DNA from 3 places in the Actinospica robiniae DSM 44927 genome. Region 2 is predicted to be linked to each of the others. Evidence: riboswitches for the same ligand, from Rfam matches in the RefSeq annotation. Region 2 holds a riboswitch; each other region holds the start of a gene.

Region 1 (3,267 bases), 2.4 Mb from region 2:
GGATGTCCTCGAAGGTGTGCATCAGGTCTCGAGTAATAGGGTCATGTTCATTTGTCGACATAGCGGTCTCCAGTCCGGTCACGTCGTCGCCTGGATCTTCTTCCGCATGGACATGGACGTCACGGCGAACCCTCGACCGCGATACAGCGCGATCGCTGCCTCGTTGTCGCCGTCGACGCTCAGGCCCAACGCCGTTCGGCCCTCGCCGGCGGCGAAACGCCTCCGCGGCCGTGAGGATGGCGGTTCCGTAGCCGCGGCGCCGGAAGGGCGTGAAGACGTTGAGGTCGTATACCCAGGCTGCGCTCGCGTTGCTGGGGTCCGGGCCGATCCAGGTGTTGCCGACGGCCTCACCGGCTTCGTTCTCCGCCGTCAGGAGGTAGTGGTCGGCGGTGTCGAGGCCGTCGGGGAGGAATCTGGCCGTGCCGCGGCGGACCCGCTCCACGGCGAGGTCCTCCGGCATGACCTTACTCAGCACTCGTACTGATTCGGCCTCGCGATGCTCCGTCGCCGCCGCGTATTCGATCTCTGTCATCTTCCGCAGATTCACTGTGGCCACGATCCATCATCGACCACCCGGCCGGTTCTGCGGGCCGGTGCCGCGCTCACTCCTCGCCCGAGAATCGCTCCCAGGCCGACTGCCGGCTGATCCCCAGCGACTCGCCGATCTTCGCCCAGGTCGTCCCGCGGCGGCGCAGTTCCTGGACCCACTCGCGCAGCCCGGCCTCCACCTGCTGGGCCGTGCGCGCCATCCGGGCCAGGCGGGTGAGCATCTCCGCGTCGGTGAGGTCGGCCCATTCCGGCATGCGCGGGCTGGACGCCCGGCCCATGTGCTCGGCGATGATCGTCTCGGCCAGGCCCACGCACTCGTTGCAGATGTAGACGCCCGGCCCGGCGACGACCTTCTCCACCTCCGCGTGCGGCTTGGAGCAGAAGGAGCACCGGATCGGCTCGGCCTCGTCAATCTGGGTCATCGTCGCTCTCCTTCGGCAGCGTGTCAGGCTCGCCCTGACACGGCTGACGCTAGCTTGTCAGGTTGATCCTGACAAGCCTGACGGCGCGTCGGCCACCGAAATCCCCTCGATCCGCGCCGTCGCCCTTGGTAGCGTGAGCGCGGGCCGTGACTGGCGCTGAGGTGGGCTACCACCGGGGAGCGGCCCGGCGGGTTTCAGCACCGCCCTGCCGCGCGCCTGGGCGATCACTGCGACCGCGCCGAGCCCAGGAAAAGCCACTGAGATGACCCTCACCTCCACCGCCCGCCTCATGGACGGCACCGCCGTCGCCGCCCGCATCCTCGAAGCCGCCACCCGCGACGCGGCCGCGCTCGCCCGCGACACCGGCGTGACGCCGTGTCTGGCCACCGTTCTGGTCGGCGACGACCCGGCTTCGGCCACCTACGTGCGGATGAAGCAGAACCGCTGTGCAAAGGCCGGTATCCGCTCGCGCCACGTCGCGCTGCCGCAGAGCGCGACCACGTCCGAGGTGGTCGAGGCCGTCAGTGCCCTGTCAGCTGATCCGGACGTGCACGGCATCCTGGTCCAGCACCCGGCGCCGGCCGCCGTCGACGAGCGTGCCGTGTTCGAGGCCATCGACCCTGCCAAGGACGTCGACGGCGTCACCCTGCACTCCTTCGCCGCGTTGAGCTTCGGGCTGCCGGGCTTCCAATCCTGCACCCCCGGCGGCGTCATGCGGCTGCTGCGTGAATACGGGGTCGAACTCGCAGGCCGGCACGCCGTCGTGGTGGGCCGCAGCCCGATCCTCGGCAAGCCGATCGGCATGCTGCTGCTCGCCGGCGACGCCACGGTGACGTACTGCCACTCACGTACCGTCGACCTGCCCGAGATCACCCGATCCGCGGACGTCCTGGTGGCGGCGGTAGGGCGGCCGGAGCTCATCCGCGGCGGCTGGGTCAAGTCCGGCGCGGTCGTGATCGACGCCGGATACAGCCCGGGCAATGTCGGCGACGTCGAGTTCGAGGCCGCCGCCCGCCGCGCATCGCTGATCACCCCGGTCCCTGGCGGCGTCGGGCCGATGACGATCGCCGTGCTGCTCGAGCAGACCGTACGCGCCGCCGCGCAGCAGCTCGGCCGGTCGCTTTAATCAGAGCTCTGATCGAGCCCGGCGCAACGCGTCGGCGAACTCGCGGGCCGTCGCGAAACCGATCGCAGGCTGCTCCTGCAGCGCGTAGTCGATCACCTGGGCCAATGCGCCCGGCACGTTCGGCTCACGCTGCCGGATCGGCACCGGGGCGGAGTGCAGGATCACGTGCCAGTGGTCCTGCACTCCGAAGTCCCGCACGTACGCGCCGGTCAGGCACTTGTACAGGCACGCCGCCAGCGCCCAGACGTCCACCGCGAACGGCACGTCCCGGAAGTTCACCACCTGCTGCCTCGGCATGTACCAGGGCTTGCCGGCGGTCGTGCCGGTGCGTGTCAGACCACTGAGCCCGGCTTGATCGAAGGCCTTGGCCAGGCCGAAGTCGCCCACTTTCGCCGTGAACCCGGCAGATCCGCCGCCCGACGTCCACGGACCGTTGGCGAGCAGAACGTTCGAGGGGCTCAGATCGCGGTGCACCACGCCCTGGCCGTGCGCGTACTCGAGGCCGGCTGCGACGTCCAGGGTGTAGCGCAGCGCCTCGTCTACGGACAGCCGCCCACCGCGGTACTCCAGCAGCCGGTCCAGACTGCCACCCGCGCAGTATTCGGTGGTGAAGAAGAACGCGCCGTCGGCGAACCCGTCCTCGTAGAGCGCGGCGATATTGGGGTGTCGCAGGACCCTGGTTAGCGCGACCTCGCGCAGGAATCGCTTGCGGGCGTTGGGGTTCGCCGCCACCTTCGGCAGCATGAGCTTGAGCGCGACCTCGTGCCCGGTGTGCTGGTGCCGCGCCAGGTACACCGCGCCCATTCCGCCCCGGCCGAGTTCCCGAAGCAGCGTGTACTGCGCGATCGGCGCGAGCTCCGCCCGCTCGCCGTCCTGCGCCAGGTCTATCAGCAGCCTGAGTACGGCGTCCGGCTCCGTCCGGCAGTCCGCGCAGACGTACTCGCCCAACCTCGTGCCGATCTCGTGCGTGATCTCGCGCCCGCACTTCGAGCAGCCCGGCGGGATCATCGTCAAGACCGTGGCCGGATCCTCGGGCGGCGGAAGGCTCACCTCGATCCGGAAGGCGACGGACTTGCCCAGCCGCAATTCGTCCCCGTCGACCAGGTCCCGCTCCTGGAAGCCGAGCGCGCGGCCCTGCTCGGGGGTGTGGTGCGCCTCGCGCTGGCCGAT
Region 2 (3,267 bases):
CCGAAGGTCTCCCGGGCCACCCGGGCCGCGATGATGTTCGAGTTGTCGCCGGAGGAGACCGCGGCGAACGCGCCGGCGCCCTCGATCCCGGCCGCGATCAGAGTGTCCCGGTCGAAGCCGGTGCCGGTCACGCGACGACCGCGGAAGATTCCCCCGAGCCGGCGGAAGGCCTGCGGATCCTGGTCGATCACGGCGGCGCTGTGCCCCAGTTCCTCCATGCTCAGGGCCAGCGTGGAACCCACGCGGCCGCAGCCCATGATCACGATATGCACAGTGCCCGGTCTCCTCGAAGCTCGTCGATGGTGGCGAGGGCCGCGGCGCGTCCTCACGGTGACGTGTCTATCATCCGTCCGTCTTCAGGAACAGCGGCGGGTGCGGCCGCTCCCGCCGCGCACGCCCTACCCTTGAGTGTCACCCGCCGGAGCCCCGGCCATCCACGCGAGACAAGGAAACACCGTGCCGCGCAGCGCCTCCTCCCGCCCCTCCACCCGCGCCCACGCGCCCGCCGAGCGCCCCGACGCCGGGCCCTCGCTGGTCGGCGAGCGCTTCGAGGTGCGGGTCGGGCCGGTGGCGCACGGCGGCTTCTGCGTGGCCCGGCACGAGGGGCGCGCGGTGTTCGTGCGGCACGCGCTGCCGGGCGAGCACGTGGTGGTGGAGGTGACCGAGGGGCACGGGAACGACCGCTACCTGCGAGCGGACGCGGTCGAGGTGCTCGAGGCCTCCGCCGACCGGGTGCCCGCGCCGTGCCCGTACGCCGGGCCGGGCAAGTGCGGGGGCTGCGATTGGCAGCACGCGGCGCCCGAGGCGCAGCGGGCGCTGAAGGCGGCGGTGATCCGGGAGCAGTTGCAGCGGCTGGCCGGGATCGAGCGCAACGTCGTGGTCGAGCCCGCGCCGGGCGACGCGGACGGCCTCGGCTGGCGCACCCGGGTGCAGTTCGCCGTGGACGGGCAGGGCCGTGCCGGACTGCGCAAGAGCCGCTCGCACGACGTGGTGCCGGTCGAGCAGTGCCTGATCGCCGCGGACGGCGTCGAAGAAGTGGGGATCGAGCAGCGCGACTGGTCCGGGGTGGCCGGCGTCGAGGTGATCGCCTCCACCGGGTCCTCGGACCGGGCCGTGGTGGTCACACCGCTGCCCAAGCCGCTCGGCCGCATGCCCATCGTCGAGCTCGACGTGCCGGTCTCGGTGCTGCGCGGGGACGGCGAGGGCGGAGCCGCCCGGGTGCACGGCCGGGCCCAGGTGCGGGAGGTGGCCGCCGGGCGCACCTTCAAGATCAGCGGATCAGGGTTCTGGCAGGTGCACCCGGCCGCCGCGGACGTGCTGAGCCAGGCCGTGCTCGAGTACGTCGACGCCCGGCCCGGCGAGACCGCGATGGACCTGTACAGCGGCGTGGGCCTGTTCGCGGCCGGTCTGGCCGCGGCGGTCGGCCCGGACGGCGAGGTGGTCGCGGTGGAGTCCGACCGCGGCGCGGTGGCCGACGCGCGGACCAACCTGGCCGAGTTCGAGCACGTCGTGCTGGTCGAGGACCGGGTGGACAAGGCCATCTCCCAGGCGCCGGCCGGGTTCGAGGCCGAGGTCGTGGTGCTCGACCCGCCGCGGGCCGGCGCCGGGCGCAACGTGGTGGCCGGGATCGCCGGCCTGCGCCCGCGCGTGATCGCCTACGTGGCCTGCGACCCGGCCGCCCTGGCCCGGGATCTGGGCTACTTCGCCGAGCGCGGATACCGGCTGACCGGCCTGCGCGCCTTCGACCTGTTCCCGATGACCCACCACGTCGAGTGCGTGGCCAAGCTGGAACGGGCGTAAAGCGCTCGCCCGGTCCCGGTAGGATCCGTGGTGGAGGGCCGCGACTGGCGCCAACGAGGTGGAACCGACCACCGTGGAGCGGCCCGGATCATCAGCAGTGGGCACCGTGCGCCTGGGTGACCGCCGACGAGTCGACCCTGACCTGGAGGCACCGTGCACGAGCCCGCCCTGACCCACCTGGCCGCAGCCGACCCCGAGATCGCCCGGCTGGCCGAAGCCGAGGCGAAGCGCCAGTTCGAGAAGATCCGGCTGATCGCCTCGGAGAACTACGTCTCCACCGCCGTGCTCGAGGCCACCGGCACGGTCTTCACCAACAAGTACTCCGAGGGGTACGCCGGCAGGCGCTACTACGAGGGCCAGCAGGTCGTCGACCAGCTCGAGCGCCTGGCCATCGAGCGGGCCAAGAGCCTGTTCGGCGCCGAGCACGCGAACGTCCAGCCGTACTCGGGCTCGCCCGCCAACCTGGCGGTCTACCTGGCCTTCATGACCCCCGGCGACACCGTGCTCTCGATGGACCTGCCGATGGGCGGCCACCTGACCCACGGCTCCCCGGTCTCGGCCACCGGCAAGTGGTTCCGGCCCACCCACTACGGGGTGCGCCAGGAGACCGGCCGGGTCGACATGAACGACGTGCGCGAGATCGCGCTGCGCGAGCGGCCCAAGCTGATCATCGCGGGCGGCACGGCCATCCCGCGCACCATCGACTTCCCGGCCTTCGCCGAGATCGCCAAGGAGGTCGGCGCGATCCTGCTGGCCGACATGGCGCACATCGCCGGCCTGGTCGCGGGCGGCGCGCACCCGACCCCGGTGGGCTACGCCGACGTGATCTCCACCACCACGCACAAGACCCTGCGCGGCCCGCGCGGCGCCATGCTGCTGTCCACCGAGGAGCACGCCAAGGCGATCGACAAGGCGGTCTTCCCGGGCCTGCAGGGCGGCCCGCACAACCACACCACCGCCGGCATCGCGGTGGCGCTGGCCGAGGCGGCCCGGCCCTCGTTCCGCGACTACGCGGCCGGCATCGTGGCCAACGCCCAGGCCCTGGCGGCGGCCCTGCTCGAGCGCGGCTTCGACCTCGTCTCCGGCGGCACCGACAACCACCTGCTGCTGCTCGACCTGAGCAACAAGGAGGTCACCGGCAAGGTGGCGGCGAAGGCGCTGGACGTGGCCGGCATCGAGCTGAACTTCAACTCGGTGCCGTTCGACACCCGCCGTCCGTTCGACCCCTCCGGCCTGCGCCTCGGCGCCGCCGCGATCACCACCCGCGGCCTGGGCACCGAGCACATGCCGCAGCTCGCCGAGTGGATCGAGCGCGCGGTGCTCGCGGCCGGCCGCGGCCCGCTCGACGACGCCGAGGTGGCCAAGGAGCTCGACACCGTCGCCGGCGAGGTCCGCGACCTGCTCGAGGCGTTCCCGATGCCCGGGTACGCGCGCTGACGCGCTGACGGGCGGCGGCAGGGTACCCGT
Region 3 (3,267 bases), 5.7 Mb from region 2:
CCGAAACAGTCAAAGTCCGGCTGGAATACTAGGGCCGGGCTTCATCATCACGATCAAGAGTTCACGCGATCGGAGACGACGGCGAGGACGTTCATGTGGATCGCGGTGCCGCTGGCGAGGCGCTAGACCCTACAGGGCCGGGTACAGTCAGAAGACCCCTGACTGTACGCCGGCATATCCATGCCAGCCCTGCCCAGCTCTGCCACGCGGGCCACACCAGACGCGCTCCCTCGTTATCGTCGACCTAGACGGTATGTAGGTGCCGGTTTGTGAGGCCGGGCCTCGCTCGCAAGTTGTCGTGGGTTGCCGGTCGGCGCAGCCTGACCGGTAGTGCCTACATCTGCGGGAGTCCCGGTGTTTTCTGAGCGTAGGTCGTGGGGGTGATTTCAAAGGGCCGGCCCGCGGCGCTCAGTGGTGGAACAGGCGCAGGCCGGTGCGGGCGAGGACGATGTCGTGTTCGCGGCAGGCCTGTTCGACTTCGGAGGAGCGGGTGGATCCGCCGGGTTCGGCGATGTAGCGCACGCCGTGGCGTCGGGCATGGTCGACGTTGTCGCGGAAGGGCAGGGCACCGTCGGAGGCGAGGGCGACGCCGTCGAGACCTGCGATCCACCGCGAGTGCGCGTCGGCGGTGAGTGCCTCGGCGGGCACGGACAGGGCCTCGGCGAAGCGGGTCGCCTCCTCGCCAGTCAGCCCGCCTTCGATGAAGCGGATCTGCCAGTTGATCCGCTCCTGGCGGCGGATTTCGGGACGGAAGGCCATAGCGCGAACGGACGGGTGGCGCCGCAGCCACCACGTGTCCGCCTTGGCGCCGGCGAGCCTGGTGCAGTCGACGCGGGACTGCTGCCCCGCGCCGATGCCGATCGTCACCCCGTCTCGTACGTAGCAAACGGAGTTGGACTGGGTATAGCGCAGGACGACCAGCCCGAGCAAGAGATCGGCGACGGCCCGGGGTGGCAACTGCTGCCCGTCCACGGCGCGGGTGAGTACGTCGGCCGTCACCGGTGCCGTGTCGCGGTCCTGAGTCAGACGAAGCCCGAACACCTCGCGCGTCTCGCGTGGTGGCGGGCTGTAGCCCGCGTCGGCCTCCATCACGAGGAACCGGCCGTCCTTCTTACGGCTCAGCTTCGCGACCGTGCCCGGCGCGTATCCGGGCGCGATGATCCCGTCGCACACCAGCCCGCTGAGGACCTCGGCCAGCGCCTCGTCCACCGGCTCCGAGACGGCGGCGAGGTCTCCGTACGACGATTTCGGATCCGCGTCGCGGGCACGCAGATAGGCGCCGGCCACGGCGCTCAGGTCCGCCGCGGACACGCCGTAGAGTTCGGCGATGTCGTCCTCGACGGGGCCGGAAGTCGCCGCCCCGGCGGGCGAGACGTGTTTGAACGAGGTGGCGACTTCCCGGCCCAGGACTCGGCGCGCCTCGCGGACCAATTGCCATCCGTTGAGCGCGTCGAGCATGTTGATGAGCGAGGGGTTCCCGTTGAGCACACGCAACGGCCATCGGCCTTGCGAGACCGGCGCGGCCTCCGCCGCGCCCTGGTGCGGGTTCATGCCATAGCGCAGTTCCATAACCCTGGCCTCCTCAGCGGCATCGCTGACGGAAGCGCCCAGGCGGTCGACGCTCGCATCGGATCCAAGCCGCTTCCCGGTGGTCACTCCACCCTCGCCAGTCGCAGCTGCACGCAACCTTATCGGTTCCGCGCGCCCGGCGCCCGGATACTTCGGCATACGCCCGGGAGGCGACGAGTCAGGCAGCCTACTGATCCGCCGGGATGACACCCGTTTCGGCGAGCTTCGTGTACCAGAGCGCGCTGTCCTTCCGGGTGCGTTCCTGGGTCTCGTAATCGACGTAGACGATGCCGAACCGCTTGGAGTAGCCGAAGGCCCACTCGAAGTTGTCCATCAGCGACCACACGAAGTACCCGGTCAGCGGCACTCCGGCCTCGATCGCGCGGTGCGCCGCCACGAAGTGGCGCAGGAGGTAGTCGACGCGTTCGGGGTCGTGCACGCGCTTGACGCCGTCCTCGTCGACGACGTGGTCGCGGTACGCCGCGCCGTTCTCCGTGACCACGATCTCGTATTCGGGGTACGCCTCGTGCGTTGCGACGAGCAGGTCATAGAGACCCTGCGGCGCGATGTTCCAGCCCGTGTCCGTGCGCGGCCCCGGCTGTTCGACGGGCTGGACACGCGTCGCGCCCGGGTATGCGGTTCCCTCGGTCGAGTGCTCGGAACTGCGCTGCGCGGTGCCGGTGCAGTAGTAGTTGACGCCCAGCACGTCGATGGGCTGGTGGATCAGCTCGAGGTCCCCGTCCTGCACGAACGACCAGTCCGTGATGTGCTTGGTGTCCTCGAATAGATCGGCCGGGTAGAAGCCGCGCAGCTGCGGGTCCGTGAAAGCCCGGTTCTGCATCGTCTCGATCTGGCGCTTGGCATCGACGTCCTCGGGGTTGGCGGGATCGGCGGCGTAGGCCATCGCCAGGCAGTGGGTGACCGAGAACGTGGCGTCCGGCCGTGTGACGACCTTCCGCAGTTCGATGAGTGCCAGGCCGTGTCCGAGGTTCAGATGATGCACGGCCCGGAACGAGTCGGCTTCGTTGCGGCGGCCGGGGGCGTGTTCGCCGCTCGCGTATCCGAGGTAGGCCGAGCACCAAGGCTCGTTGAGCGTGGTCCACACCGCGACCCGGTCACCGAGGCGCTCGCCCACGACTCGCGCGTACTCGGCGAAGGCGTAGCTCGTCTCACGATTGGTCCAGCCGCCACGGTCCTCGAGCGGTTGCGGAAGGTCCCAGTGATACAGCGTCACGACGGGCTCGATGCCGCGTGCGATCAGGCCGTCGACGACCTTCTCGTAGAACGCGAGGCCGGCTTCGTTGACCTCGCCGGTCCCGGCGGGGATGACGCGCGGCCACGCGATGGACAGACGGTAGGCGGACAGGCTCAGGCTCTTGATGAGGTCGAGGTCTTCCTCGACGCGGTGATAGAAGTCGACTGCGACGTCACCGGTGTCGCCGTTCTCGACGTTGCCCGGAGCGTGGCTGAAGGTGTCCCAGATGCTCGGTCCGCGTCCGTCCTCGGTGGCGGCGCCCTCGATCTGGTAGGCAGAGGTCGCGGCGCCGAACACGAACCCCTCGGGGAACTTCAAGCCGCTCTCGCGAAAGTCGTCGGTCCCACCCATGATCTCCTCCATCTTTCTGCCGACTGTCGAGCCGGTTGTCCTTCAGCTGTCATGCACCCGCCGGTGAGGCTGCGGCCCGGCGCAGCCTGAGG

The links. Region 2 has a riboswitch for ZMP and ZTP ahead of ACTRO_RS32105 (serine hydroxymethyltransferase). Riboswitches for the same ligand answer to the same signal wherever they lie in the genome.
Region 1: it holds a riboswitch for ZMP and ZTP, as region 2 does, so the genes downstream of both, ACTRO_RS42300 (bifunctional 5,10-methylenetetrahydrofolate dehydrogenase/5,10-methenyltetrahydrofolate cyclohydrolase) here and ACTRO_RS32105 (serine hydroxymethyltransferase) in region 2, are expected to answer to the same signal.
Region 3: it holds a riboswitch for ZMP and ZTP, as region 2 does, so the genes downstream of both, ACTRO_RS07690 (phosphoribosylaminoimidazolecarboxamide formyltransferase) here and ACTRO_RS32105 (serine hydroxymethyltransferase) in region 2, are expected to answer to the same signal.

Annotation. Positions count from the first base shown of each region.
Region 1 is NZ_KI632511.1:9,868,567-9,871,833, forward strand. Features, by position in the region: gene ACTRO_RS50160 (GNAT family N-acetyltransferase) at 1-532, opposite strand, end outside; gene ACTRO_RS42295 (ClpX C4-type zinc finger protein) at 603-971, opposite strand; ZMP/ZTP riboswitch at 1,108-1,200, shown strand; gene ACTRO_RS42300 (bifunctional 5,10-methylenetetrahydrofolate dehydrogenase/5,10-methenyltetrahydrofolate cyclohydrolase) at 1,234-2,097, shown strand; gene ACTRO_RS42305 (protein kinase domain-containing protein) at 2,098-3,267, opposite strand, start outside.
Region 2 is NZ_KI632511.1:7,452,628-7,455,894, forward strand. Features, by position in the region: gene ACTRO_RS32095 (potassium channel family protein) at 1-272, opposite strand, end outside; gene ACTRO_RS32100 (class I SAM-dependent RNA methyltransferase) at 457-1,800, shown strand; ZMP/ZTP riboswitch at 1,831-1,925, shown strand; gene ACTRO_RS32105 (serine hydroxymethyltransferase) at 1,954-3,237, shown strand.
Region 3 is NZ_KI632511.1:1,775,355-1,778,621, reverse strand. Features, by position in the region: gene ACTRO_RS07690 (phosphoribosylaminoimidazolecarboxamide formyltransferase) at 409-1,569, opposite strand; ZMP/ZTP riboswitch at 1,599-1,684, opposite strand; gene ACTRO_RS07685 (GH1 family beta-glucosidase) at 1,757-3,175, opposite strand.